DNA from 3 places in the Streptomyces sp. NPDC045955 genome. Region 2 is predicted to be linked to each of the others. Evidence: predicted binding sites of a transcription regulator. Region 2 holds the regulator's gene; each other region holds the start of a gene.
What was found. Region 2 encodes HrcA, which represses chaperone genes, less so after heat shock. Its sites were predicted from a motif close to TTNGCACTCNGNNNNNCNGAGTGCNAA; they were not measured.
Positions count from the first base shown of each region.

Region 1 (9,710 bases), on a different contig from region 2:
GCGGTGTCACCGACGGTCATGACCAGGCCGCCGGCCCTGTCGGCGCTGTCGGGGCGGTAGCCGTACGGTGCCCTGAGCCGTACGGCGGGGGCGTGCGGGCCCCAGACATCCACGCGGACCAGGCGCCGGTCCACGGCGACGGCCACCCGCCCAGCGGGGCCGGGCGCGTAGCGGCGTGCGATCCACAGCGGTACGCCCTCCGCCTGCGCCTGCGAGGTGAGAGCGGCGACGTGGTCCGGACCGCCGCATCTGCGCACCGCCAGTTCGCCCAGCGCGTGGGCGAACTCGGCGGCCTGACGGGCCTTCAGGGGGGTGGTGGTGCCGGTCACGCGGGTGACCGGGACGACGCCGGGGCCCTGCGGCAGCGCCGCCAGGGGGCGTTCGGTGCCCCCACCGCCGAGCCAGCGGCCCCGCAGGAACGCTTCTGCCATGGCGGCGAGGTTCAGCTCGTCCAGGGGGGTCGTCCTGCCGCCCCTGCGCAGTCCGTCCTCGGTGAGCCGCACGGTCCGCGCCAGCGGGTTGCGGGAACTTTCCCCATAGAGCACCTGGTTCATCCCTACCCCCTCATGATCCGCCCGTTCTTGTGGGTAGACCGTCGCCGGCCCCGTCACGGTTCCCTGACCGGCGGACGGCACGGCGAAGGCCCGGCAGCCCCGTCTCCGGGGTGCCGGGCCTTCGCTCGGGCTCGGGCCGACTGAGGTCGTCAGCCGTCACGCATCGTGCGTCAGTGGGCGTGGCCGTGGCCGTGGCCCGCGGCGGCCGGCTCCTCCTCTTCCTTCTTCTCGACAACCAGGGTCTCGGTCGTGAGCAGGAGGGAGGCGATGGAGGCGGCGTTCTCCAGGGCGGAGCGGGTGACCTTGACCGGGTCGATGACGCCGGCCTTGATCAGGTCGCCGTACTCTCCGGTGGCGGCGTTGAAGCCCTGGCCCTTGTCGAGCTCGGCGACCTTGGAGGTGATGACGTAGCCCTCCAGGCCGGCGTTCTCGGCGATCCAGCGCAGCGGCTCGACGACCGCGCGGCGGACGACCGCGACACCGGTGGCCTCGTCGCCGGACTTGCCGAGGCCGCCCTCGAGGACCTTGGCGGCGTGGACCAGAGCGGAGCCACCACCGGAGACGATGCCCTCCTCGACCGCGGCGCGGGTCGCGGAGATGGCGTCCTCCAGACGGTGCTTGCGCTCCTTGAGCTCGACCTCGGTGGCGGCACCCACACGGATGACGCACACGCCGCCGGCCAGCTTCGCGAGGCGCTCCTGGAGCTTCTCGCGGTCCCAGTCGGAGTCGGTGGTCTCGATCTCGGCCTTGATCTGGGCGACGCGGCCCTGCACGTCGTCCTTGTTGCCGGCACCGTCGACGACCGTGGTGTCGTCCTTGGTGACGGTGACGCGGCGGGCGGAGCCGAGCACGTCCAGGCCGACCTGGTCGAGCTTGAGGCCGACCTCCTCGGAGACGACCGTGGCGCCGGTGAGGACCGCCAGGTCCTGCAGCATCGCCTTGCGGCGGTCGCCGAAGCCGGGGGCCTTCACCGCGACGGCGTTGAAGGTGCCGCGGATCTTGTTCACGACGAGGGTCGACAGGGCCTCGCCCTCGACGTCCTCGGCGATGATCAGCAGCGGCTTGGAGGAGTTGGACTGGATGACCTTCTCCAGCAGCGGCAGGAGGTCCGCGATGGCGGAGATCTTGCCCTGCGTGATGAGGATGTACGGGTCGTCCAGGACGGCTTCCATGCGCTCCTGGTCCGTCACGAAGTACGGCGACAGGTAGCCCTTGTCGAAGGCCATGCCCTCGGTGAAGTCCAGCTCCAGACCGAAGGTGTTGGATTCCTCGACGGTGATGACACCGTCCTTGCCGACCTTGTCCATCGCCTCGGCGATGAGCTCGCCGACCTGCTGGTCCTGGGCGGACAGCGCGGCGACGGCGGCGATGTCGGACTTCTCGTCGATCGGGCGGGCCGAGGCGAGCAGGTCCTCGGAGATCGCGGCGACGGCGGCGTCGATGCCCTTCTTCAGGGCGGCCGGGGAGGCACCGGCGGCGACGTTCTTCAGGCCCTCGCGCACGAGCGCCTGGGCGAGCACGGTCGCGGTGGTCGTACCGTCACCCGCGATGTCGTTGGTCTTGGTCGCCACCTCCTTGACCAGCTGGGCACCGAGGTTCTCGTACGGGTCCTCGATCTCGACCTCGCGGGCGATCGTGACACCGTCGTTGGTGATGGTGGGGGCGCCGAACTTCTTGTCGATGACGACGTTGCGGCCCTTGGGGCCGATCGTCACCTTGACCGTGTCGGCAAGCTTGTTGACGCCGCGCTCGAGGGCGCGACGGGCGTCCTCGTCGAACTTCAGGATCTTCGCCATGGGAGCGTGAGCCCTCTTCCGGAATCAGGGGTAACGGCACTGCGCCCCGGGCGCCCGGCTTCTTATCGATCGCGGGGGGCCAGGGGCGCAGCTCAAAGCAATGTGCTTGGGGTGAATTACTTCTCGACGATCGCGAGCACGTCACGGGCCGAGAGGACGAGGTACTCCTCGCCGTTGTACTTCACCTCGGTGCCGCCGTACTTGCTGTAGAGCACGACGTCGCCGACGGAGACGTCGAGCGGAAGACGGTTGCCGTCCTCGAAGCGGCCCGGGCCCACGGCCAGGACGACGCCCTCCTGGGGCTTCTCCTTGGCGGTGTCCGGGATGACCAGGCCAGAGGCGGTGGTCTGCTCGGCGTCGAGCGGCTGGACCACGATGCGGTCCTCGAGCGGCTTGATGGCAACCTTGGAGCTGGTGGTCGTCACGATCCGACCTCCCCCTTCGGAGATCTCACGGGGTTAACTGTCTGAGGTGGCGACCAGGTGGATCCGTCGTCGCGGGTGCCGGACCTGCCCGTCGCTGTGTTGGCACTCTCCAGTGGGGAGTGCCAGAGCCGAGACTATGACTGCGATTAGCACTCGGTCAAGCGGAGTGCCAATTGCCGGCGGCGCGTCGGCCGTGGAACCGGGCCGTCGTACGTATGTGCTGGGCACCCGGCCTCGGCTGAGCATCGGCACCACCGGGCGCTCAGGAGTCAGACGTAGTTCTCCAACCGCCCCACCCGCAGCCCCCTTCCCTCGATCTCCCTCAGCAGGCGCTCCGTCTGTTCCGTGAGCGTCAGGGACGCGCTCTCACCGGATGGCACCGAGATGACGTCGCCGGGGCGCAGCGCGGGCTTGCCGCGGGTGTACGTCAGGGTGCCGTCGGGGTTCAGGGAGGCCCTCCAGAGGACGACCGCCCGGATGCCGCAGTCGGCGGCGGCGCGCAGGGTCGTCGTGTCGTACGTGCCGTAGGGCGGGCGGAAGAGGTGGGGGCGGATGCCGAAGCGGGAGCGGAGTTTGTGCTGCTGGCCGCAGATCTCGGCGCGCTGGCCGGCGTAGGGCAGACCGCGCAGGGCGGGGTGGTCGAGGGTGTGGTTCTGGATGGACGCGCCGACCGCGCGCAGGCGGGCGAAGTGGCCGTAGCCGGGCCCCACGACGCTGTCCGTGAGGAACATGCTGACCGGAAGCCGCCGTTCGCGGACGAGGGTGACGAAGTGCGGGTCGCGCTCGGCGCCGTCGTCGTAGGTCAGGAAGACCACCCGGTCCCGGGTGCGGACGTGGTCCAGGACGGGCGGGAGGCCGCCCCGGTCCGGCCCGCGGACGTCGCTCGACGCGTGCGCCGGGGACTGGCCCCGGCCGTCCGCGCCCGTGTGCTCCCCCGCGGCCCCGGCGCAGCCGGCCAGCAGGATCGCGCCCGCGCACACCATGGCGGCCGGCGATCGCCGCCTCACAGGTAGTCCTCCAGCCGGCCCACCGCGTACCCCTCGGCCGTGACCTTGTTCAGGAAGCGGCGGATCATGTCGGGCATCGTGCCCTGCCAGTGGTCGCGGCCGCGGAAGTGGGTGAGGACGATGTCGCCCGGGTGCAGTCTCCGGTCCCGCTCGCGGTACTCCCAGTGGTCGGCGAAGACCTCCTCGTTCCAGAGGGGGGCGTACTCGATGCCGCAGGCCTTGGCGGCGTGCAGGGTCGCCCGGTCGTAGCTGCCGTAGGGCGGGCGGAAGAGGGTCGGGCGCTTGCCGTAACGCTTCTCGATGAGGCGCTGCATGCCGCAGATCTCGCGCTTCTGCGCGCGGTAGGGCAGGCCCCGCATGAGGCGGTGGCGGAGGGTGTGGTTGTTCAGGACCACGCCCCGGTCCTGCATCTTCTCGAAGTAGCCGTAGTCGTTCCTGATCAGGTAGCCGCTGAGGAAGGCGCTGTACGGGATTTTCAGGTCGCTCATCATCCGCAGGAACGCCGGGTCCTTCTCGGCGCCGTCGTCGATGGTGAGGAAGACGACCTTGTCCCGGGTGGGGACAGTGGTGAAGACGGGCGGGAGGTTCAGTCTCCGGTGGCCCTTCACCTCGAAGCCCGCGCGGGTCCTGATCCTCGGCTTCTTCGCGGGGGCCGGCGGGGCGGTCAGCGGGACGGTCCGCAGCCCCCAGCGCTGCGCGGCGGCGACCCGGGCGGCGTGCGCGGCGCGCAGTCTGGAGGCGTAGGAGTCGAGCGCGCGGGCCGGGGGCGCGTCGAGGGGCTGCTGGCCGCCGGCCGCGGTGATCCGGCCGTTGTCGCCCTGCGCGCAGCCCGAGGCGATGGTGGCGAGGATGAGCACGGCGAGGCAGATCCGCACACCGCCAGATGCCCGCCTTTTGTCATTTTGTACGACTGCTCGCATGATGCGGGATCCTCCCAGCCGGCGTCCCGGGACCGGCCCCGACACCGCGACGGACGGCGCAGCATCCACCGAGTGGCCGACAGGTCCGGGCTCGCTCCTCTTGGACGCGGACGGATCACCCGGGTCCGCCCGGACCCGGGGCGGCGGGCCTTCGAGCGCGCACGGAGTGACACAGCCGCCCCGCCGCCCAGCCCCGGACGGGCCGGCCTCCGCGGCACGACGGACCACCGGGCCGAGCGCCCCGTTCCGGCGGTGCCGCAGGGTGCCGGGCCGGAGCCGGCTCCGCGTCCCGTGCCGCCGGAGCAACGGACGCCCGCAGAGCGGGACCCCGCCGCCCACCGCACGCCGCACGACGGACCACCGCTCCCCGCGCGGCCATGGGCCGACCCGCGTGCCGGCCCGGACCCGCCGGCCGTCCCGGGCCCGGACCGACCGGCACCCCGGCCCGGACCGCTTCACCGCGCACGCGACCCGCACCACCCCGTGGCCCACAATGATCCGGTGAACGACCTCGCCCTCCTCCTCACCCCCGAAGGCCGCGCCCTCCTCGACGAGGTGCGGGACACCGATCCGGCGCGGGAGCTGGCCGTCGCGACCCGGTTGCGCCGTGAGCACCCCGCCGAGCTGGTGTCGGCGGCGCTGGGGCAGGCGCGGCTGCGGCAGCGGGCGGTGGTGAAGTTCGGGGCGCAGGACGCGGGGCGGATGTTCTTCACGCCGAACGGGGTGGAGCAGTCGACCCGGGCGAGCGTGGCGGCCTACCGGGCGCGGCGGCTCGCGGAGTCGGGCGTGACCTCGGTCGCCGACCTGTGCTGCGGCATCGGCGGTGACGCGATCGCACTGGCCCGGGCCGGGATCCGGGTCCTGGCCGTCGACCGGGACCCGGCGACGGCCGCGGCGGCTCGGGCGAACGCCGAGGTGCTGGGGCTGGACGGCCTGATCGAGGTGCGGGAGGCGGATGTCACGGAGGTGGACACGGCCGGTTACGACGCCGTGTTCGTCGACCCGGCCAGGCGTGGCGGCCGGGGCCGGATCTTCGACCCCGAGGCGTACTCGCCGCCCTTGTCCTGGGCGGTCTCCGCGGCCCGCCGCGCCCCCCGCGCCGCCGCACTGAAGATCGCCCCCGGCATCCCGCACGAGGCGGTCCCCGAGGACGCCGAGGCCGAGTGGATCTCCGACGGCGGCGACGTGAAGGAGGCGGTGCTGTGGTTCGGCACCGCGCCCGGGGCGGTACGGGCCACCCTGCTGCCGGGCCCCCGCACCCTGCTCTCCCGCGGCCTGCCCGACCCGCGGGTCCGCCCGCCCGGCCGCTACCTGTACGAGCCCGACGGCGCCGTCATCCGGGCCCACCTGGTCGCCGAGGTGGCCGAGGAGCTCGACGGCGGGCTGCTGGACGCGACGATCGCCTACGTCACCGCGGACGAGCTGCGCCCGACGCCGTACGCCACCGCCTACGAGATCACCGACCATCTCCCCTTCAACGTCAAGAAGCTGAAGGCGCTGCTGCGGGGGCGGGAGGTCGGGAACCTCACGGTGAAGAAGCGGGGCTCGGCGGTCGAGCCGGAGGAACTCCGCAGGAAGGTCAAGCCGCAGGGGCCGCACGCGGCGACGGTGTTCCTGACCCGGGTGGCGGGGGCGCCGGCGATGCTCATCGGGCACCCGGCCTGACCTTCAGGCCTGCTCCGCCGCCCGCCGCCGCAGCAGCTCCCGCTCCCGCTCGTTCCGCGTCAGCGACGCCGCCCGTTCGAACTCCGCCCGGGCCTCCGCCGTACGGCCGAGGCGGGCGAGGACGCCGCCACGGACGCTGGGCAGCAGGTGGTAGTCCCGCAGGGCGGGGTCGCCGCGCAGAGCGGGTCAGCGCAGCGACTCCCACAGCTTCCGGGCCTCCGGCTGCTCGGCCACCACCCGGTTGGGATCCGACGGCGCCGGCACCACCGGCATCGTCACCGTCCGCACCGCGCTCGCCGACAGACCCTGCACGCTCTGCCCGAGCCGGGTCAGCTCGGCGAGGGAGTCCAGGCCGGTGTCGGTGGTGAGGCCGGCGGTCACGGCGTCCGCGACCCGGTACAGCTTCGCCGGGTCGGTGAGCAGGTCCTGCGCGGCGATCTGGTCCAGCAGTGCCTTCACCAGCTTCTGCTGGAGGCCTATCCGTCCCAGGTCGCTGCCGTCGCCTATGCCGTGCCGGGTGCGGGCCAGGGCGAGGGCCCGCGTGCCGTCCAGGTGGTGGGTGCCCGCCTTCAGGTGCAGATGGCTGTCGTCGTCGGCGATGTCCTCGTCCGTGGTGACGGTGACGCCGCCGAGTGCGTCCACGAGCTTGGCGAAGCCGGAGAAGTCGATCTCGATGTAGTGGTCCATGCGGACGCCGGTCATCGACTCGACCGTCTTCACCGCGCAGGCCGGTCCGCCCACCGCGTACGCGTTGTTGAACATGGAGTTGTGGGCGACGGCCGTCGAGCCGCCGGACGGGCGCGGGCAGGAGGGGCGGGTGACCAGGGTGTCGCGCGGGATGCTCACCACCGTCGCGCTGGTGCGCCCGGCGTCGAGGTGGACGACCATCGCCGTGTCGGAGCGGGCGCCGGAGCTGTCGCCGCCGCCGAGCCGCTGGTTCTCCTCGCCGCTGCGCGAGTCGGAGCCCAGGACCAGGATGTTGAGGGCCTCGCCGGGCAGGGCCGGTGCGGAGGGGGACGGCGTGACCACCGGCTTCGGCGGGCGGTTGCCGCCGAGCGCGTTGTCGATGTCGACGCTTTTGATGTTGTCGTTGAGATGCCAGTAGGCCCAGCCCGCCGAGCCGACGCCGAGCACCAGGGCTCCCGCCAGGGCGAGACCGGCGATCCGCAGCGCTCTCGACCGCCGGCCCACCGCTCTGCCCGCGTCCCCGTTCCCGTCCCCGTGTCCGTCACGTCCCGTCACGGGCAGGAACGTAAGTCCGAATTATTACGGGCAGGACCCCCAGGACGACTTTCTTCGGAAATTCTCAGACTTCTCGGTCCGGTCTCACCCCAGCGTCACCACGGGCACCGGGTTGCTCCCGTTCCACGAGCCGTTGAAGCCGAAGGTGACCGAACCGCCGTCCGGCACCGACCCGTTGTACGGGGCGTTCGTGCAACTGACCGCCGCGCCCGACTGCGTGCAGTTCGCGTTCCAGGCCTGCGTGATCCGCTGCCCGGCGCCGAACGTCCAGTCCGCCTTCCACGACGACAGCGAGGCCCCCGAGCAGGCGATCCGCACCTGGCCCGTGTAGCCGCTGCTCCACTGACTGGTGACGCTGTACGTCGCCGAGCAGGCGCCCGTCGGCGGCGGGGTCGTCGTCCCGCCGAGGGCCTCAGCGATGGCGTGGTACGCCGGTTTCGGCTGGTAGTTCTCGTCGTACGGGGTCGCCGCGCCCTGCCCGGGGAAGGTGTCCGGGATCCAGGAGTCGGAGTCGGTGAAGCCCCAGACGGTGACACCGGTACAGCGCGCGACCGCCACGCAGGCGTTCATGACCGCCTGGTAGTCGGCGGCCTGCTGGGTCAGCTTCGCCCGCGTCGCCGGCAGCTGCATCCGGATGTCCAGCTCGGTGATCGCCACGTCGACGCCCAGATCGGCGAAGCGCTGGATGTTCTGCTGCAGCGTGGAGGGCACCTGGCCGACGATGAGATGGGCCTGAAGCCCGACTCCGTCGATCGGGACTCCGCGCTCCTTCAGCGACTTGACCAGGTTGTACAGGGCCGTGCTCTTCGCGTTGACGCCCTCGACGTTGTAGTCGTTGATGTACAGCTTGGCGCTCGGGTCGGCGGCCCGGGCCCAGGTGAGGGCCTGGGCGATGTAGTCCTGGCCGAGGGTGTTGTGGAAGAGGGTCTGGCGGTAGGTGCCGTCCTCGTTGAAGGGCTCGTTCACCACGTCCCAGGCGGCCAGCCGCCCCTTGTAGCGGCCGACCTCGGTGGCGATGTGGTCCTGGACGATGGTGCTGAGCTGGTCCCGGGTCCAGCTGCCGTTCGTCAGCCAGCCCGGGTTCTGCTGGTGCCAGAGCAGGGTGTGCCCGCGCACCTGCTGGCCGTGGGCCTCGGCGAAGTTCACGATCTGGTCGGCCTCGGCCCAGTTGTGGCCGCCCCGGCTCGGCTCGACGGAGCCCCACTTCATGGCGTTGCCGGGGGTGAGCCAGTTGAACTCGCGGCCGGCGATCTCGCCGTAGGTGCCGGTGAGTTTCGAACCGGTGACCGCCGTGCCCATGACCTTGCCCTTGGCCTCGGCCAGGTCGCGCAGCGGGGCGTCGGCGGCGTGGGACGCGGGGGCCGTGAGCAGCAGGGAACCGGCCGTGACGACTCCGGCCAACAGGGAGGTGAGTAAGCCCGATCTCAGCGATCTCATTGCGGTGCCTCCGAAAGTTTCGGTGGTGCAACCGATTGGCTTCGGTGCAGTGTGGAGGCGCCCGGAAGACCCGTCAATACAGCATCAGTGGTCAGCCGCCCACGGGCACCGCCGCCGTACTGCTGCGCACCACCAGGCTCGTCGCCAGCTCCACCCGGGTGGCCGCCGGGGTGCCGGCCTCGCGGCCGAGGTCGAGGACCAGCTTGGCCGCCGCCTCGGCCATCTCCGTCAGCGGCTGCCGTACGGTCGTCAGCGGCGGCCCGACCAGGGGCGCCACCGGCAGGTCGTCGAACCCGACGACGCTCAGGTCCTCGGGGATGCGCAGCCCCAGCTCGCGCGCGGCCTCGTACAGCCCGAGCGCCTGGAGGTCGTTCCCCGCGAAGACGGCGGTCGGCCGGTCCGGGCGGCGCAGCAGCTCCAGACCGAGCCGGTAGCCGGCCTCGTGGTGGAAGTCGCCGTTCGCGATCAGCGCGGGGTCGACCGGCAGCCCGGCTGTCTCCAGCGCGGCCCGGTAGCCGTCGACCCGGGCGCGGCTGCACATCATCTGCGTCGGCCCGCTGATCGCGCCGATCCTGCGGTGCCCCAGCTCGACCAGATGCCGGGTGGCGGCGAGACCGCCCTGCCAGTTGGTCGCGCCGATCGAGGGCACGTCGGCCCCCGGGTC
Region 1 covers NZ_JBWKKY010000004.1:236,299-246,008, reverse strand. The annotation lists gene AC07F0_RS10405 (hypothetical protein) at 1-554, opposite strand, end outside; gene groL (chaperonin GroEL) at 725-2,350, opposite strand; gene groES (co-chaperone GroES) at 2,467-2,775, opposite strand; gene AC07F0_RS10390 (polysaccharide deacetylase family protein) at 3,045-3,758, opposite strand; gene AC07F0_RS10385 (polysaccharide deacetylase family protein) at 3,779-4,702, opposite strand; gene AC07F0_RS10380 (THUMP-like domain-containing protein) at 5,204-6,367, shown strand; partial or broken gene AC07F0_RS10375 (RNA polymerase subunit sigma-24) at 6,371-6,550, opposite strand; gene AC07F0_RS10370 (LCP family protein) at 6,554-7,558, opposite strand; gene AC07F0_RS10365 (glycoside hydrolase family 10 protein) at 7,694-9,046, opposite strand; gene AC07F0_RS10360 (LacI family DNA-binding transcriptional regulator) at 9,138-9,710, opposite strand, start outside.
Region 1: the regulator HrcA is predicted to act here: its motif matches at 2,922-2,948, upstream of groES (co-chaperone GroES).

Region 2 (9,710 bases):
GCGTCCGGAGAAGGCCCGGGTCAGCTCCGTACGGACGAACAGGGGGTTGGTCAGCGCCTGCTTGTGCAGGGCGTTCGCGCCCGACTCGGCGGTGGCGAGGAACGCGGTGCCGAGCTGGGCCGCGCTCGCGCCCGCCGCGAGGACCGCGGCGATCTGGCCGCCGCGCATGATGCCGCCGGCGGCGATGATCGGGATGTTCACGGTCTCCCGGACCTGGGCGACCAGCGACAGCAGCCCGATGCCGCAGCCGTCCGTCTCGGGGATGTCCCGGTGCGTGCCCTGGTGGCCGCCGGCCTCGACGCCCTGCGCGATGACCGCGTCCGCGCCGGACCGCTCGACGGCCCGGGCCTCGTCGGGGGTGGTGGCGGTGACCAGGACGAAGGTGCCGACCCGGTGCAGGGCGTCGACGACCTCCCGGCTCGGTGTGCCGAAGTGGAACGACACCACCGGCACGGGGTTGTCGCGCAGGACCGCGAGTTTGGTCTCGTAGCCGTCGTCGCGGCCGCTGTCGGGGTCGCCGAGCTCGGCCTCGTACCAGGAGGCCTCGCCGGCCAGCTGGTGGGCGTAGACGTCGATGGCGGCGGCAGAAGCGGGCGCGGCGCCAGCCGCTCCCGTGGAGCCGGTGCTCGCACCGGGGTACTCCGGCTGCGGCATGAAGAGGTTCACGCCGAAGGGCCTGCCGGTGAGGCTCCTCAGCTGCTTGATCTCCTCGTACATCCCGTCGGCGGTCTTGTACCCGGCGGCGAGGAACCCGAGCCCGCCCGCCTCGCACACGGCGGCGGCGAGTTTCGGCACGGAGACGCCGCCCGCCATGGGGGCCTGCACGATCGGGTGGGGGAAGAGATCGGTCAGCGCGGAGGACATGACCGCATGTTGTCACGTCCTCCGGACTACTCCGAAACCGGCCTGCCGTGTGGCATAGACCAGAGGAAAAGCCACCTGCCGCCCCCCTGGGAAGCCGGCGTCAGCGCCCGTTGAACGCGTCCTTCAGCCGAGAGAACAACCCCTGCTGCCCCGGCTGACCGCGCCCGCCCGGGGGCCGACCCCCGGACCCCCAGCAGCCACCGGGCCACCGACCTCAGCGCCCGTTGAACGCGTCCTTCAGCCGAGAGAACAGCCCCTGCTGCCCTGGCTGGAACTGACCCGTGGGCCGTTCCTCGCCGCGCAGCTTGGCCAGCTCGCGCAGCAGGCGCTCCTGCTCGACGTCCAGCTTGTTCGGGGTCTGGACCTCGACGTGGACGATGAGGTCGCCGCGTCCGCCGCCCCGCAGGTGCGTGACACCGCGCCCGTGCAGCGGGATCGACTGGCCGGACTGGGTGCCCGGGCGGATGTCGACCTCCTCCAGGCCGTCCAGCGTCTCCAGCGGCACCTTCGTGCCGAGGGCGGCCGCCGTCATCGGGAGCGTGACCGTGCAGTGCAGGTCGTCGCCGCGCCGCTGGAACTGCGAGTGCGGCAGTTCGTGGATCTCGACGTACAGGTCGCCCGCGGGACCGCCGCCGGGCCCGACCTCGCCCTCACCGGCGAGCTGAATCCGCGTGCCGTTGTCGACACCGGCCGGGATCTTGACCGTGAGCGTACGGCGGGACCGCACGCGCCCGTCGCCCGCGCACTCCGGGCACGGCGTGGGCACCACCGTGCCGAAGCCCTGGCACTGCGGGCAGGGGCGCGAGGTCATGACCTGGCCGAGGAAGGACCGCGTGACCTGGGACACCTCACCGCGACCGCGGCACATGTCACACGTCTGGGCGGAGGTGCCCGGCGCCGCGCCCTCACCGTTACAGGTGTTGCAGACGACCGCCGTGTCGACCTGGATGTCCTTCGTCGTGCCGAAGGCCGCCTCGTCGAGCTCCACCTCGATGCGGATCATCGCGTCCTGGCCGCGGCGGGTGCGCGAGCGCGGTCCGCGCTGCGACGCCGTGCCGAAGAACGCGTCCATGATGTCGGAGAAGTTCCCGAAGCCGCCGGCCCCGAAGCCGCCCGCGCCGCCGCCTCCGGCCTGCGAGAGCGGGTCGCCGCCGAGGTCGTAGACCTGCTTCTTCTGCGGGTCCGACAGCACCTCGTAGGCGGCGTTGATCTCCTTGAACCGCTCCTGGGTCTTCGGATCGGGGTTGACGTCCGGGTGCAGCTCGCGCGCGAGCCGCCGGAAGGCCTTCTTGATCTCTTCCTGCGACGCGTCGCGGCGCACGCCGAGTACGGCGTAGTAGTCCGTGGCCACTACGACTCCGCCAGGATCTGTCCGACGTACCGTGCCACTGCGCGTACCGCTCCCATCGTTCCCGGGTAGTCCATGCGGGTCGGTCCGACCACGCCGAGCTTGGCGACAGCCTCGCCGCCCGAACCGTAGCCGACCGACACGACGGACGTGGAGTTGAGTCCTTCGTGGGCGTTCTCATGACCGATCCGTACGGTCATGCCCGGATCCTGCGCCTCGCCGAGCAGCTTGAGGAGCACCACCTGCTCCTCCAGCGCCTCCAGCACCGGCCGGATCGTGAGGGGAAAGTCGTGCCCGAAGCGGGTCAGGTTGGCGGTGCCGCCGATCATCAGCCGCTCCTCGTTCTCCTCGACGAGCGTCTCCAGAAGTGTGGAGAGCACCGTGGAGACCGTACCCCGGTCCTCGTGCTCGAACGCCTCCGGCAGATCCTCCACCAGACTCGGCACATCCGTGAAACGGCGGTTCGCCACCCGGCTGTTGAGCCGCGCGCGCAGATCCGCGAGCGAGGCCTCGCCGAAGGGCGCCGGGCAGTCGACCACGCGCTGCTCGACCCGCCCGGTGTCCGTGATCAGCACGAGCATCAGCCGCGCGGGCGCGAGAGCGAGCAGCTCCACGTGCCGCACGGTCGAGCGGGTCAGCGACGGGTACTGCACGACGGCGACCTGGCGTGTGAGCTGGGCCAGCAGCCGTACCGTCCGCGCCACGACGTCGTCGAGATCGACGGCGCCCTCGAGGAAGTTCTGGATCGCGCGCCGCTCGGGCGCGGTCATCGGCTTGACGCCGGCCAGCTTGTCCACGAACAGCCGGTAGCCCTTGTCGGTGGGGATGCGCCCGGCGCTGGTGTGCGGCTGGGCGATGTACCCCTCGTCCTCCAGGGCCGCCATGTCGTTGCGGACGGTGGCCGGCGAGACGCCGAGGTTGTGCCGCTCGGTGAGGGCCTTGGAGCCGACCGGCTCCTCGGTGCCGACGTAGTCCTGGACGATGGCGCGCAGCACCTGGAGCCTGCGTTCACTGAGCATTCGCGCGCACCTCCAGAAGTCGTCCGCCTGGTGTCCTGCCTGTGGGCCTGGCACTCTGCGCGTGCGAGTGCCAGCATTCCCCGCCCAGTGTACGGCTGTGGGGTACGCCCCCGGCAAGGCTGGTCGCGTGCTGTCGTGCCCGGGGCGGCGGTCACCGCTAGCGTCGCTGTATGACGGTGACTTGGGAAGAGCTCGGATGGGAGCGCGTGGCCGCGGGGGTGGGGCGGTGCCGGCTCCCGGTGTGGGACTGCACGGCGGGGCTGGTCGCCGGTGAGGGCGCGGTCCTCATGATCGACGCGGGGTCGAGCCCGGCCGAGGGCGCGCGGTTGCGCGAGCAGGCGCGGTCCCTCACCGGTCACCGTGTGACGCATCTCGCGCTGACCCATCCCCACTTCGACCATGTCTTCGGGGTGGCGGAGTTCACGGACGCGGAGGTGTTCGGCGCGGTGGGCGTGGACGCGGTGCTGACGCGCCTGCGGGACCACGAGGAGCTCCGCGCGGACGCGGTGCGCCACGGCCTGGCGGAGACCACCGCGCGGGAGGCGGCGGACCGGCTGGTCGCGCCCCGCCACCTGGTCTCCGGCGAGTGGACCCTCGACCTGGGCGGCGGGCGCCAGGTCCTGCTGGCGAACGTGGGCCCCGGGCACACCGCGCACGACCTGGCGGTCCTGGTGCCGGGCGATCCGGAGGTCGTCTTCTGCGGCGACCTGGTCGAGGAGTCCGGCGAGCCGCAGGCGGGCCCCGACGCCGTGCCCTCGCACTGGCCGGCCGCCCTGGACCGGCTGCTCGACCTGGGCGGCGAGGACGCGCTGTACGTGCCCGGTCACGGAGCGGTGGTGGACGCGGCGTTCGTCCGCGCCCAGCGCGACGCGCTGGCCGCCGGTTTCGGCGTGTCTCCGTGACCACCCACCGGCTTCTCCTATCGTCATCAGAATGCGCCAGTACTCGCCCGATCTGACTCCGCCGTGGAAGAAGCCGCAGCCGGTCCCCGAGGTTCCGGCGGAGCCGGGCCTGGTGGTCGAGGAGACCGGGACAGGTTTCTGCGGCGCGGTGATCCGCTGTGAGGCGGGCACGGTGACCCTGGAGGACCGCTTCGGCAAGCACCGGGTGTTCCCCTTGGAGCCGCGCGGGTTCCTCCTGGAGGGCAGGGTCGTGACCCTGGTCCGCCCCTCGCCCGCAGGCCCCGCCCGTCCCACCCGTACGGCGTCCGGTTCGGTGGCCGTCCCCGGCGCCCGCGCCCGCGTGGCCCGCGCCGGGCGCATCTACGTCGAGGGCCGGCACGACGCCGAGCTGGTCGAGAAGGTCTGGGGCGACGACCTGCGCATCGAGGGCGTGGTCGTGGAGTACCTGGAGGGCGTCGACGACCTGCCGTCGATCGTCGCCGACTTCGCCCCCGGCCCGGACGCGCGGCTGGGCGTCCTGGTGGACCACCTGGTGCCGGGCTCGAAGGAGTGGCGCATCGCGCAGTCGGTGACGAGCGACCACGCCCTGGTCGTCGGCCACCCCTACATCGACATCTGGGAGGCGGTGAAACCGTCGTCCCTGGGCATCGAGGCGTGGCCCCGGGTCCCGCGCGGCCAGGACTGGAAGACGGGGGTGTGCAGGGCGCTGGGCTGGCCGGAGAACACGGGAGCGGCCTGGCAGCGGATCCTGTCGGGCGTCCGGTCGTACAAGGACCTGGAGCCGGAACTGCTGGGCAGAGTCGAGGAACTGATCGACTTCGTGACGGCTCCCTAGCTGCGGGCAGTCGTGCCGCTCCTGTTGCGAAAGTGGCCTCGTCGCCCGGAGGACGGCCGCGCGGCGTCCGGTGCGTGCTCTGGGGGTCCCCCCGGCCGAAGGCTGGGGGAGTGCCGCCCGGAAGCCCTCGTGCTGGGCGTACTCGGGCTTTCGGGCAGTGCGGCGAGTGGGGGCACCTCCCACGCCCTCAAGGCAGTGGGGGTGCCGGGCGTCGCGCGGCAGAGGGCACTTTCGCAACAGGCCCTAGGGGCGGCACGGGTGGGCGCAGCGGCACCCCGCTCCGCCGGGCTGCGGTCCCACCCGGCCCAGCACCAACGCCGCAGCACCTCAGTCCACGAGGTCCCTCACCACCGCATCGGCCAGCAACCGCCCCTGCAACGTCAGCACAGCATGCCCCTCCTCGTACGGAGCGGCATCCAGAAGCCCGTCCGACAACGCCCTGCGCGAGGCAGCCAGCCCCTCCTCCCGCAGCAACGACAACGGCACACCGTCCCGCAGCCGCAACTCCAGCAGAATCCGCTCGACCCGCCGGTCCTCCTCCGACAGCACCTCACGCCCCGCACCGGGCGACCGCCCCGCCGCCAGCGCCGCCGCATACGCCCCGGGATGCTTCACGTTCCACCACCGCACCCCGCCCACATGGCTGTGCGCGCCCGGCCCGGCCCCCCACCAGTCGGCTCCCCGCCAGTACAGCTCGTTGTGCAGACAGCGCCCCGCCTTCGACGTGGCCCAGTTCGACACCTCGTACCACTCGAAGCCCGCGCCCGAGAGAACCTCGTCCGCGATCAGGTACCGGTCGGCATGCACATCGTCGTCGGTCATCGGCACCTCGCCCCGGCGGATCCGCCGAGCCAGCTGCGTCCCCTCCTCGACGATCAGGGCGTACGCGCTGACATGGTCCGGCCCGGCCCCCAGCACCGCGTCCAGCGACGCCCGCCAGTCGTCGTCGGACTCCCCCGGCGTGCCGTAGATCAGGTCGAGGTTCACATGCTCGAACCCGGCCGCCCGGGCCTCCGCGACACACGCCTCCGGCCGCCCCGGCGTATGCGTCCGGTCCAGCACCTTCAGTACATGCTGCCGCGCACTCTGCATCCCGAAGGAGATCCGGTTGAAGCCCCCCTCACGCAGGGCCTCCAGATACGCCGGATCCACCGACTCCGGGTTCGCCTCGGTCGTGACCTCGGCGTCCTCCGCCAGCCCGAACTCGTCACGGACGGCCGCGAGCATCCGCACCAGGTCACCGGCGTCGAGCAGGGTGGGCGTCCCCCCGCCCACGAACACCGTACGAACGGGCCGCGGGTCGTCCCCGAGCACCTTCCGCGCCAGCCGGACCTCGTCGACCAGCGTCTCGGCGTAGTTGTCGCGTGAGGCCAGCACGCCACCGGTGCCGCGCAGCTCGGTCGCCGTGTAGGTGTTGAAGTCGCAGTAGCCGCAGCGGGTCGCGCAGTACGGGACGTGCAGGTAGAACCCGAGCGGACGGTCGGCGGCCCCGGCGAGGGCGGACGCGGGCAGCGCGCCGTCGTCGGGGACGGGCTCGCCGTCGGGGAGTGCGGAAGGCATACGTTCCATTGTCCAGCACCCGGGCGGTCACTCGGCCTGGAGCACCAGCAGCGCCAGATCGTCCGCCGGGGGCCGCGCCCCGAACTCGTGCACCAGCCGCTTGATCCGCTCGGCTATCAGCTGCGCGTCCAGCCCCGCGCACCCGGCCAGCGCCGTCGCCAGTCCGTCCCCGTCGTCGAACTGGCGCGAGCCGGAACGGCGCTCGGTGACGCCGTCGGTCACGCACAGCAGCGTGTCGCCGGACCGCAGCTCGAAGGTCTCACTGGCGTACGTGGCGTCCTCGACGACGCCCAGGAGCGTCTGGGGCTGCGCGGCCGTGTGGACCTCGCCGCCCGCCCCGAGCAGCAGGGGCAGCGGGTGCCCGGCGGAGGCGACGGTGCAGCGGACGCCGCCGTCGAAGGGGACGAGTTCGCCGTACAGCAGGGACAGGAAGCGCGTCTGGGGGCCGTCGCCTGGCGGGGTCGGCCGCGCGCCCGCCGCCACCAGCGCCCGGGCCGCCGCGTCCGCGGCCTCCGTGGCGTCGTCGAGCAGGAGCTGGTTGAGGCGGTCGAGGACGTCGGCGACCCGATAGCCCTCACGGGCCAGCAGCCGCAGCCAGGGCCGGGCCAGGCCGATCACGACGGCGGCCTCGGGGCCCTTGCCCTGGACGTCCCCGACGGCGAAACACCAGCGGCCGTCACCGGCCGGGAACAGATCGTAGAAGTCGCCGCTGGGCCCGCCCTTGTCGCACGGCTCGTAGACGAGGGCGCTGCGCACCCCGGGGATCTCGGCCACGGCGCCGGGCAGCAGTCCGCGCTGGAGTACGGCGCTGATGGTGGCCTGGCGGGCGTACTGGCGGGCGGCGCCGATGGCGAGCGCGACCCGGCGGCTGAGGTCCTCGACCAGGCCGGTGATCTCGTCGGGGAAACCGGCGGACCCGGACCGTCCGATGACGAGGGTGCCCAGCGGGCGTCCGCCGGCGACGAGCCGGTACGCCAGGGCCGAGCCCGGCTCGCCGGGGGCGTCACCGAGCGCCTCGCCGGGCCAGGGGTAGTCGGACGGCCCGGCCCCTGACGGGTCGGACGGGTGCGGTGTGTCCTTCTCCAGGGCCCGGCGCAGTTCCTCGATGCGGTTCTCGCTGCCGTGCCAGACCCGGGCCAGCCGGGGCCCGCCCGCTCCGGCCCCGCCGCTCCAGCCGCCGGCGGTGGCCTCGTCCTCCAGCCACACCGCGCACCAGTCGGCCAGCCGGGGCACGATCAACTGCCCGGCGAGCGCGGCGACCAGGTCCTCGTCGAGCTGTCCGGCGAGGAGGTCGGACGCCTCGGCGAGGAAGGACAGGGCCCCGCGGCCCAGCCAGGAGCCGTCGCGTCCGTCACGGCCGTCGCAGTCCTCGTACCGCTCCCGCCAGTCCCGCAGGTCCTGCCAGTCGCGCAGGTCGCCCGAGCCGCCGCCAGGGTCACGCGGTTCGCGTGCGTCCCTTGGCCCCCTCTCCGGGGCTTCCTGCCCGGGGGGCGGATCCGGCGCCAGGATCTCCGCCACGCGCAGCCCGCGCGCCAGCGCGTGCTCCCCGGCGTACGCCTCGATCTGATCGCCGGCGTCACATCCCCCGGCGGGCAGCCGCGCCCACACGGTCTTCCGGCCCGTGCGGTAGGTGATGCCCCAGGCCTCGGAGAGCGCGCCGACGAGCCGCAGTCCGCGCCCGTACTCCGGGGTGTCGTGCGGCGATTCCGGCTCGCCGCCGCGCGGGGCGCGTGAGGGGTGGTGGTCGGAGACCTCCACGAGGAGCGCGGCCGTGTCCTTGTCGTCGTCTTCCAGCCGGCATTCCAGCTGGACGTCGGTGCCGGCGTGCACGACGGCGTTGGTGACGAGTTCGCTGACGACGAGCAGGGCGTCGTCGGCGAGACGGTCGGTGAGATGCTCGGCGCCGGGCAGGCCGAGTCCGGTCCACTCGTCGATCGCCTCGCGCAGCAGAGCGCGAGCGGAGCCCGGCGCGAGAGAGCTGCCGGGCAGCGTCGCGTACGCCCGCGCACGCTCCATGGCAGGCGCCCCGGAAGCTACGACGGGCGCCTCGGGCCCGAGCGGGGTCCTCTCGGATGCGGCCACGGACGACTCGGAAGCCACCACGGCCCTCCCGGATGCGAGCACGGGCGCCTCCGCCCCGAGCGCCGGCGCCTCGGAAGGCGGCGCACACTCCTCGGAGACGGCCCCCTCGTGCTGGGCCCCAGGCACCTCCGAAGCGTGCGCAGGCGCCTCTGAGGCACGGGAAGCGGTCTCCCGTTGCGTCGGAATGGCCCCCATGGACAGCTCCCCGGGCAGTTCGTACGAATACGCCACAGTCGATGCCGACAGGGTGACAGACTGGCCACGCCCATAAGCGCCGAGTTACCGAAGTGGGCCGTCATGAGTGAGAACAGTGCTACTCCTGTGGTCGAAGACCGGTACGAAGACGGTCAGATTCGTGCATCCGATCTGCGTCCCCTGCTCGCAGCCATGACAGCCGCACGCGACGGCGACTTCACCAAGGTGCCGGAAACCGGCCACGGGATGGTGGCCGAACTCACCGCCGTCTTCAACCAGATCATGGACCGCAGCATCCACTTCACCACCGAGGTGCAGCGGGTCAGACGGGACCTGGTGCGGCACGGCCGGCTCGACGAGCGGCTTTCGGCCAGTCCGGGTCAGGGCCTGTGGACGTCCCGCGTCAACGACGTGAACCAGCTGCTCGACGCCCTCGTCGCCCCGGCGGCGAACGCCACGCGCGTCCTGGACGCCGTGGCCGGCGGCGATCTGACCCAGCGGGTCGACCTGCACGACGGGACGCGGGAGCTACGCGGCGACCTGCGGCGCCTCGGCCGGGCCGTGAACAAGATGGTGGACCAGCTCTCCCTGTTCACCGGCGAGGTGACGCGGGTCGCTCGCGAGGTCGGCACCGAGGGCCGGCTCGGCGGCCGGGCCAAGGTGCAGGGGCTGTCGGGCAGTTGGCGGGACGTGACCGAGGCCGTCAACACGATGGCGTCCCGGCTGACGGCCCAGGTGCGGGACATCGCGGCGGTCACGACGGCGGTGGCACGCGGCGATCTGACCCGCACGGTCACGGTGGAGGCGACCGGCGAGCTGCTGGAGCTGAAGCTGACCGTCAACACGATGGTCGACCAGCTCTCCGCCTTCGCCGACGAAGTGACCCGCGTCGCCCGCGAGGTCGG
Region 2 covers NZ_JBWKKY010000005.1:417,645-427,354, reverse strand. The annotation lists gene AC07F0_RS13420 (nitronate monooxygenase) at 1-864, opposite strand, end outside; gene dnaJ (molecular chaperone DnaJ) at 1,079-2,215, opposite strand; gene hrcA (heat-inducible transcriptional repressor HrcA) at 2,215-3,231, opposite strand; gene AC07F0_RS13405 (MBL fold metallo-hydrolase) at 3,402-4,133, shown strand; gene AC07F0_RS13400 (DUF3097 domain-containing protein) at 4,165-4,968, shown strand; gene hemW (radical SAM family heme chaperone HemW) at 5,296-6,528, opposite strand; gene AC07F0_RS13390 (SpoIIE family protein phosphatase) at 6,556-8,544, opposite strand; gene AC07F0_RS13385 (HAMP domain-containing protein) at 8,998-9,710, shown strand, end outside.

Region 3 (9,710 bases), on a different contig from region 2:
CTTCTCGGCCTACGACACCGAGGAACTCCGCAAGCGGATCGAAGCGGGACCCGCGAACATCTGGCGCTACGCCCCGCTGCTGCCGGTCCCGGCCGACGTGGCGACCAAGCCGAACATCAACCCGGGCTGGACCCAGCTCGTCAAGGCCGACAACCTCGCGCGCGAGCTGGGCGTCGAGGCGGGCAAGCTCTTCGTCAAGGACGACTCCGGCAACCCGACGCACTCCTTCAAGGACCGGGTCGTCGCCCAGGCCCTGGAGGCCGCCCGCGCCTTCGGCTTCACCACGCTGTCCTGCTCCTCCACCGGCAACCTCGCCGGCGCCGTGGGCGCCGCGGCGGCCCGGGCCGGCTTCCGCTCCTGCGTGTTCATCCCGCACGACCTGGAGCAGGGCAAGGTCGTCATGGCCGCGGTCTACGGCGGCGAGCTCGTCGGCATCCAGGGCAACTACGACGACGTGAACCGCTTCTGCTCCGAGCTGATCGGCGACCCGGCCGGCGAGGGCTGGGGCTTCGTCAACGTCAACCTGCGGCCGTACTACGCGGAGGGCTCCAAGACCCTGGCGTACGAGATCTGCGAGCAGCTCGGCTGGCAGCTGCCGGATCAGATCGTGGTGCCGATCGCCTCCGGCTCACAGCTCACGAAGATCGACAAGGGCCTTCAGGAGCTGATCAAGCTCGGGCTGGTCGAGGACAAGCCGTACAAGATCTTCGGCGCGCAGGCCGAGGGCTGCTCTCCGGTGTCGACGGCGTTCAAGGCCGGCCACGACGTCGTACGCCCCCAGAAGCCGGACACGATCGCCAAGTCGCTGGCGATCGGCAACCCGGCGGACGGGCCGTACGTGCTGGACATCGCGCGGCGTACGGGCGGTGCGGTGGAGGACGTCAACGACGAGCAGGTCGTCGAGGCGATCAAGATTCTCGCCCGGACCGAGGGCATCTTCGCGGAGACCGCCGGTGGTGTGACCGTGGGTGTGGCGAAGAAGCTGATCGAGAACGGGGTGCTCGACCCCTCGAAGACGACCGTGGTGCTGAACACGGGGGATGGTCTGAAGACGCTGGATGCGGTGGCCGGGACCGGGCTTACTGCGACCATTCGTCCCAACCTTGATTCGTTCCGTGAGGCTGGGCTCGTCTGATCGTTGTCTGCTGCGGGCCGGTGGGGGTTGGTCGCGCCCACGCGGCGGAGCCGCACATCGACACAGCCCCGCGCCCTGGGGCGCGCCCCAGCCGTAGCTGCAAAACAAAACCGGAGGTCACATCCCGATGAGCGTCACCGTTCGTATCCCCACCATCCTGCGCACCTACACCGGCGGGCAGGCCGAGGTCGCCGCCGAGGGAGCGACCCTCGGCGAGGTCATCGCCGATCTGGAGAAGAACCACACCGGGATCGCCGCCCGGGTGCTGGACGACCAGGGCAAGCTGCGCCGGTTCGTCAACGTGTACGTCAACGACGACGACGTGCGGTTCGAGCAGGGGCTGGACACGGCGACGCCGGACGGTGCCGGGGTGTCGATCATTCCCGCCGTCGCGGGTGGCTGAACCGGTCGACCGGCTTGATTATTACCTTCGGTAACGGCGGTCACTGAGAGTTCATCGAATTGCCCCCTCCGTGAGAGAAGCGGAGGGGGCAATTCTGTGTGATTGAGCGCGGTACAGTTGGGGAACGCAGCGCCGATCTCCTGATCGGGAGCCCTTATTTCCTGCCGCACGCCCGACAAGATGTAGCCAAAGTGTGTGCGTCTTTCGCGGCTTTTGTTCTTTTTGTGCGGCCCGACTTGCCCTGAAGTCTGGCGAATTCTCCCCACATTCCGGATCCTGCGCGTCCAGAATTCTCGTCCGATTGACCTGTTGCAGACGGCAGTTGGACAGATACATTCAGCCGCGGTCGACGCGTTCCGGCGCACGCCCCCAACCGTGGGGGGTGAGGTCTGACCCGGGTCCGCGAAGTGTGGATCTGTGCAAGGGCCAGTAATAGGGGAGTTAGGCATGGCTCAGGGCACCGTCAAGTGGTTCAACGCGGAGAAGGGGTACGGCTTCATCGCGGTCGACGGTGGTGCGGATGTTTTCGTCCACTACAGCGCGATCCAGATGGACGGCTACCGCACCCTGGAAGAGGGCCAGCGGGTCGAGTTCGAGATCTCGCAGGGTCAGAAGGGACCGCAGGCCGACATGGTTCGCGTCTCTGCCTGAACGCGCACCACGACCAAGCGCAAGCGACCGGTCTTCTCTGAAGGGCCCGCACCCCCGGGGTGCGGGCCCTTCGGCCTGCTCGGCGTCAGCGCGGTGCCGGGGGCGCCGGTCGCGCTCCGGACCCGCTCGTCGTCGCCCGGCTCGGTCGAGGAAAGACCTCGAGCCACCGGGCCGCGCCCTGCCGATCGGACGTCGCGGCGTCGCTCTCGTCGTCGGCGCGCGCCGTGGGGCCTGGCATTTCTGTGCTCGCCCGGTTCGCCGCGATGCTGCCCGTGGCCTGTGGGCCGAGTCGCGTGCGGCCTGTTCGCCGGAGGCTGAGTGCCCGGCCGAACCGTGGGAGTCGCTTGCACTCGCCATGCCCGAGTGCTAATCATTGCGTTAGCACTCTGAAGGTGAGAGTGACAACGTAAGGACCGGGTCGGTGAGGCCCGCAGGCCGGGTGGGAAGGAACCACGAGGCCGGCGAGCCGTCCGTCGCGGGCGCGGGCGCGGTCCGAAGTAATCACCCCCAGTCCTGGAGGGACCACTTCACATGGCCAAGATCATCGCGTTCGACGAGGAGGCGCGGCGCGGCCTCGAGCGCGGCATGAACCAGCTCGCGGACGCCGTCAAGGTGACGCTCGGCCCCAAGGGCCGCAACGTCGTCCTCGAGAAGAAGTGGGGCGCCCCCACGATCACCAACGATGGTGTGTCCATCGCCAAGGAGATCGAACTCGAGGACCCGTACGAGAAGATCGGCGCCGAGCTGGTCAAGGAAGTCGCCAAGAAGACGGACGACGTCGCCGGTGACGGTACGACCACCGCGACCGTTCTCGCCCAGGCCCTGGTCAAGGAAGGCCTGCGCAACGTAGCCGCCGGCGCCAACCCGATGGCCCTCAAGCGTGGTATCGAGCGCGCCGTCGAGGCCGTCTCCGCCGCCCTGCTGGAGCAGGCGAAGGACGTCGAGACCAAGGAGCAGATCGCCTCCACGGCCTCCATCTCCGCCGCCGACACCCAGATCGGCGAGCTCATCGCCGAGGCCATGGACAAGGTCGGCAAGGAAGGCGTCATCACCGTCGAGGAGTCCCAGACCTTCGGTCTGGAGCTGGAGCTCACCGAGGGTATGCGCTTCGACAAGGGCTACATCTCGGCGTACTTCGCCACCGACATGGAGCGTATGGAGGCCGTCCTCGACGACCCGTACATCCTGATCGCCAACTCGAAGATCAGCAACGTCAAGGACCTGCTGCCGCTCCTCGAGAAGGTCATGCAGTCCGGCAAGCCGCTGCTGATCATCGCCGAGGACGTCGAGGGCGAGGCCCTGTCGACCCTGGTCGTCAACAAGATCCGCGGCACCTTCAAGTCCGTCGCCGTCAAGGCCCCCGGCTTCGGCGACCGCCGCAAGGCGATGCTGCAGGACATCGGCATCCTCACCGGCGGCGAGGTGATCTCCGAGGAGGTCGGCCTCAAGCTGGAGAACGCCACGATCGACCTCCTGGGCAAGGCCCGCAAGGTCGTCATCACCAAGGACGAGACCACCATCGTCGACGGTGCCGGTTCCGCCGAGCAGGTCCAGGGCCGGGTCAACCAGATCCGCGCCGAGATCGAGAACAGCGACTCGGACTACGACCGCGAGAAGCTGCAGGAGCGCCTGGCGAAGCTGGCCGGCGGCGTGGCCGTCATCAAGGCCGGTGCCGCCACCGAGGTGGAGCTCAAGGAGCGCAAGCACCGCATCGAGGACGCCGTGCGCAACGCCAAGGCGGCCGTCGAGGAGGGCATCGTCGCCGGTGGTGGCGTGGCCCTGCTGCAGGCCTCCTCGGTCTTCGAGAAGCTGGAGCTCGAGGGTGACGAGCTGACCGGCGCCAACGCCGTGAAGCTGGCGCTGGAGGCCCCGCTCAAGCAGATCGCCGTCAACGGTGGTCTCGAGGGCGGCGTCATCGTCGAGAAGGTGCGCAACCTGCCCGTCGGCCACGGCCTGAACGCCGCGACCGGTGAGTACGTCGACATGATCGCCGAGGGCATCATCGACCCGGCGAAGGTGACCCGTTCCGCGCTGCAGAACGCCGCCTCCATCGCCGCGCTGTTCCTCACCACCGAGGCCGTCATCGCCGACAAGCCGGAGAAGGCCGCCGCGCCCGCCGGCGGCGGCATGCCGGGCGGTGACATGGACTTCTGATCGACCTGGTCGATCAACGTCCTTGCCGAGGGCGGCACTTCCTGTTCCGACAGGAGGTGCCGCCCTCGGGCGTGTCCCGGATCACAGCGCGGACGGGATGGAGGGGCGGGTCCGGGTGGTTGGACCGTACGTCTTATGCGTATGCACATACTGTCCGGTATCCGAAGAGGAGCACCCCACGTGACCGTCGACGCCTCCGCCGCCTCCCGCGCCGCCGAAATCCTGTCCCGGCCCGTATCGCTGGGCGGCCTGACCGTCCCGAACCGGATCGCGATGGCGCCGATGACCCGCATGTTCTCCCCGGGCGGCGTCCCCGGCGACGACGTCGTCTCGTACTACTCCCGCCGCGCCGCCGCCGGAGTCGGCCTGATCGTCACCGAGGGCACCTACGTCGGCCACGAGTCGGCCGGGCAGAGCGACCGCGTGCCGCGGTTCCACGGTGAGGAGCAGCTCGCGGGCTGGGCGAAGGTCGCCGATGCGGTGCACGCCGCGGGCGGCACGATCGTGCCGCAGCTGTGGCACATCGGCATGGTCCGCAACCAGGGCGAGCCGCCGGTCGCGGACGCCCCGGCCGTCGGCCCCTCCGGCCTGCGCATCGGCGCCACCGAGCCCACCGGCAAGGCCATGACCCAGGCCGACATCGACGCCGTCATCGGCGCGTTCGCCGAGGCCGCGGCCGCCGCCGAGCGCATCGGCTTCGACGGTGTGGAGCTCCACGGCGCCCACGGCTACCTGCTCGACCAGTTCCTGTGGGAGGGCACCAACCGCCGCACCGACGCCTACGGCGGCGACCCGGTCGCCCGTGCCGCGTTCTCGGCGGAGATCGTCGCGGCCGTCCGCGAGACCGTCTCCGCCGACTTCCCCGTCATCTTCCGCTACTCGCAGTGGAAGCAGGACGCCTACGACGCCCGCCTCGCCGAGACGCCCGAGGAGCTGGAGGCCATCCTGACCCCGCTCGCCGCGGCCGGGGTGGACGCCTTCCACGCCTCCACCCGCCGCTACTGGCTGCCCGAGTTCGACGACTCCGACCTCAACCTGGCCGGCTGGACCAAGAAGCTCACCGGCAAGCCCGCCATCACCGTCGGCTCGGTCGGCCTGAACGGCGACTTCATCAAGGCCTTCCAGGGCGAGGGCGCGGAGATCGGCGACCTCGACAACCTCCTGGACCGCTTCGAGCGCGACGAGTTCGACATGGTCGCCGTCGGCCGCGCCCTGCTCCAGGACCCGGAGTGGGCCGAGAAGGTCCTGTCGGGCCGCTTCGACGAGCTGGCGCCGTACGACCCGGCGGCGCTGAAGACGCTCAGCTGACACCCGTCACCTACGGCTCTGGATCTGCTTGCGTCAGTCAAGGACACTGACTGAGCGCCTGTTCACTTCCCGCGAGGAGATCCATATGACGACGACCGAGTCCCGCCCGTCGGCGGGTGGCCCTTCGAACGAGCCCGCACCGGTGGTCCGCACGACCACCGGTGCGGTCCGGGGCCGCAGGGAGACGGGGCTCGCGGTCTTCCGCGGCATCCCGTTCGCCGCACCCCCGGTGGGCGAGGCCCGCTTCATGGCCCCGCGCCCCGCCCCCGCCTGGGACGGCATACGGGACGCCGACGCCTTCGGCCCGCCGCCCCCGCAGGACCTCGGCAACCTCGGCGGCCCGGGCCTGCTCGACGTGCCCGAGGGCGACGAGTGGCTCACGGTCAACGTCTGGACGCCCGAGCCCGACCCGGCGGCCCGCCGCCCGGTGATGGTGTGGATCTACGGCGGCGCCTACAAGCTCGGCCACTCCGGCAGCCCCGGCTACGACGCCCGGCACATCGCGGCCGACGGTGACCTCGTGGTCGTGTCCCTCAACTACCGCGTCGGCATGGAGGGCTTCGCCCACATCGAAGGGGCGCCCGCCAACCGCGGCCTGCTCGACCAGGTGGCCGCCCTGGAGTGGGTGCGGGACAACATCGAGGCCTTCGGCGGCGACCCCGGCCAGGTCACGGTCTTCGGTGAGTCGGCCGGTGCCGGTTCGGTCGCCTCGCTGCTCTCCATGCCGGGTGCGGCCGGTCTGTTCCGGCGGGCGATCGCGCAGAGCGTGCCGGGGACGTTCTTCTCCGACGCACTGGCCCGGGACATCGGTGCCGCTCTCGCCGCGGAGGTGGGCCTGCGCCCCACGGTTGCCGATCTCGCGACGATCGCCCCGCACCGGCTGACGTCGGCCGGTGAGACGCTGAGCGCCAAGATGCTCCAGTACGTCGACCGCTGGGGCCAGGCGGCGCCCACGGTCACGCCCTTCTCCCCGGTGGTCGACGGCGAGGTGCTGCCGACGAGCCCGTGGCAGGCATTGCGGTCCGGCTCGGCGAAGGACGTCGACCTCCTCGTCGGCCACAACCGTGACGAGTATCGCCTCTTCATCGCCATGGCGGGCCAACTGGGCCAGATCACCGACGACAGGGCGGCCTCCGCCCTGCGCCTCTTCGCCCCCGGGGATGAACAGGCGTACCGCGCCGCCTTCCCCGACGCCTCCCCGAGCGAACTCTACGAACGCGTCCAGACGGACTGGCTGTTCAACATGCCGTCCCTGCACCTGGCCGAGGCCCAGTGCGCGGGCGGCGGCAGCGCGCACCTCTACGAACTGACCTGGCCGGCCCCCGGCAACGGCGGTGCGCTCGGTGCCTGCCACGGCCTGGACGTCCCGCTGCTGTTCGGCACCTACGGGGCGGACCTGGGACTTCTGCTGTTCGCGGGCGCGGAGCCGTCCGCCGAGGCGCTTTCGCTGTCCTCCCGTTTCCGCGCGTCCTGGACGTCCTTCGCGAGGACGGGCGACCCGGGCTGGCCGGCGTACGACGACGAGCGGCGGCTGGTGCAGGTGCTGGATGCGGAGCCGGTGGTCACGGCGTATCCGGAGGAGCGGTCGCGGCGGCTGTGGGAGGGGTACGAGTTCCTGCCCCTGCCGCTGCTGTAGGGCCTACAGGTTGCCCATCGGCTCGATGTCGACCCGCACGGGCGTCCCCCACACCCGCAGCACCTCGTAGTCGGTGAACTCGTGCACCAGCCGGTACGCCATGGCGGCCCGGGGAGCCTTGCGCTGGGCGGCGATGTACAGCTCGGCCTCGCGGCGGTCCCGGCGCGGGGTGCCGCACAGCTGCCAGGCCTGGCCGTTCCACAGCTCCGCCAGCCAGCGCTGCTGGGGCTGGGGGCGGTCACCGCTCACGCCGTAGCGGGACTGGACCGGCTCGGTGGGCCGGTGCTGCGGGGCGGGGCCGTTGAACTCCGCCCGGCGGGCGGCCCGGCGCCGTGTCTCGCACAGCAGGCACAGGTCGGGGGCGCCCTCGTCGACCGGGCCGTTCGGATGCTCGGGGCAGCGGGTGCTGGGCGCCGCGTTCGAGACGCTCTCCTCCAGCAGGTCCAGGGCGCGCTTCAGATCCGCCTTGACCTCGTGCAGCTTGGCGTCCGGGGTGTCGGAGGTGAGGACTTCCCCGTGCTCACCGAGGAGACGGAGGGCACGGCCGAGGGCGGTGAGCTGGGCGTGGTTCATGGTGTCCATTGTCGTCAGTCGGCGTAGTCCTTGAGCTTCTCGGTGTCCAGGGTGATGTTCACGGGGGCGGGGAGCTCGACGGTGGCGCCCCAGGGGTGTCGGGAGATCTGCTGGTAGCGGCCGTCCTTCGGTTCGCTGTGGACGGTGAGGGTGTGGTTGTCGCGGTCGATGAGGAGGTAGACGGGGATGTCGGCCGCCGCGTAGCCGACGGGCTTGTCGATGCGGTCGCGTTGGTCGGTGTCGCGGTCGTGGGAGGTGATCTCCACGGCCATCAGGGCACCGTCGGGGTCGGACCACTCACCGTGGCCTCGGAAGTGGTCCACTGGCACCAGAGCTCCGTCCGTGCGAGCGCGGCCCTTGCGGTAGGCCTCGGCCTTGACGCCGGACTCGGGCACGAGGTCCAGCTCAGGCCGGTGCTGCATGCACTGGCGCAGCAGCCACATGAAGATCGAGCGGTGGTTGCCGTCCGGCACAGCCTTGACCTCTACCTTTCCATTGATGTACTCAAGCCGCACCGTCTCGGGCGCTACCGCGGCAAGCTCTTCGAACTCGTCCACGTCGAGTGGGCCGTGCCGGATGCACAGGCGCCCGCCCAGGAACTCCAGCCTGTTGCGGATCTCCCTCGGAGCCCTGCTCACGAGTTCGTCGAAGTCCTCGACATCCATCTGCGGGCGGTCGGTCGTGTCTCGGGTCATGGCGTCGCCTCCTTCCCTCCATCGTGCCCCGGGCTGGTGGCGTCGGACCGTAGGAGCCGTCATGTGCGTGCCTTCTCTTGGCGTCGTCGGGACACCTCGGCGCGGATCTGGGCCGCGCGCTCGTGAACCGTGGGGGCGGACAGGGGTGCAGGGGGTCGCGCGGGGGCGCGCTCGCCCCGGCAGGCGCTGCAACGCCCCCCTGGTAGGGACTCCGGACGCCCCGGAGCACCGCAGTTCGCGCACTCCAGAACCCGTAGGGGCGGACGCGGGGTGGGTGGGGGCGGGAGTTTGCTGGTCAGGCGGTTGCGGACCAGGGCGGCCGGGTGGTGCACGGGGGTCGGCAGGCCGGCCGTGAGCGCACGCAGTACGTCCTCCTCCGAGGCGCCCCGCTCGAACCACTCCGCCACCAGTGGGGCGAGCGTCGCGCAGTCGGCCTGTGAGAGCGACAGGACGGGCGCCGTGCGGCCGAGGGCGGCCAGGAGGATGTGGGCGCGGGATCGGGTGGGGCGTGCTGCCTGCTTCGGTACATCGCCGCGAGTGAAGGCCGCCCACCAGTCGTCGTCCCGGGCGGTACGCGAGAACCACGTTCGGGTGATCCAGCGGGAGCTGCCGTCGTCCGCCGTCACACATTCCCGGCCCCGGCGCAGGTGGCCCGCCTGCTGGATGCGGTTGAGGGCGGTGCCGAGGGCGCACTGTCCGTACGGGAGCTGTCTGGCCAGCGTCTTCACGGAGATGTCCGCGCCGTCGGGGAGCCGGTCGAGGTAGGCGGCGATGGCGGCTTCGCGGGGTGGGAGGTGTGCGAAGTCGTGCTTCGTGCTGGGGAGTTGGTCGGGGGCGGAGCGCTTGCCGTAACCCGGGTTCGCCATTGGGTGCGCGGACGGGGAGGCAGTACTAAGCTGGGCGTCAGCCATGGGATCGAACTTGTCCTTCGATCTATGTGGTCAAGCCCCCGCAGGTGTTGGTAGCACCTGGCGGGGGCTGTTGCGTATGCAGGCACGTTAGAGGCCTGTCACCGTCCGTGGCAAGCCGAACGCGTCAAGTCAACACGCGGGGTGGGAGGGCGGGTTGAGGCCCTCTACCCGTTCCTTGAAAAGAGAGCTCGAAGCCCGGGTCCCGAAGCTCAGGCCGTCTCGTCCTTGAGGTTCGCGACGAACG
Region 3 covers NZ_JBWKKY010000001.1:524,818-534,527, reverse strand. The annotation lists gene thrC (threonine synthase) at 1-1,135, shown strand, start outside; gene AC07F0_RS02455 (ubiquitin-like small modifier protein 1) at 1,263-1,538, shown strand; gene AC07F0_RS02450 (cold-shock protein) at 1,986-2,189, shown strand; gene groL (chaperonin GroEL) at 2,721-4,343, shown strand; gene AC07F0_RS02440 (NADH:flavin oxidoreductase) at 4,524-5,651, shown strand; gene AC07F0_RS02435 (carboxylesterase/lipase family protein) at 5,737-7,287, shown strand; gene AC07F0_RS02430 (hypothetical protein) at 7,291-7,860, opposite strand; gene AC07F0_RS02425 (Uma2 family endonuclease) at 7,875-8,555, opposite strand; gene AC07F0_RS02420 (hypothetical protein) at 8,615-9,421, opposite strand; gene AC07F0_RS02415 (DUF397 domain-containing protein) at 9,676-9,710, opposite strand, start outside.
Region 3: the regulator HrcA is predicted to act here: its motif matches at 2,533-2,559, upstream of groL (chaperonin GroEL).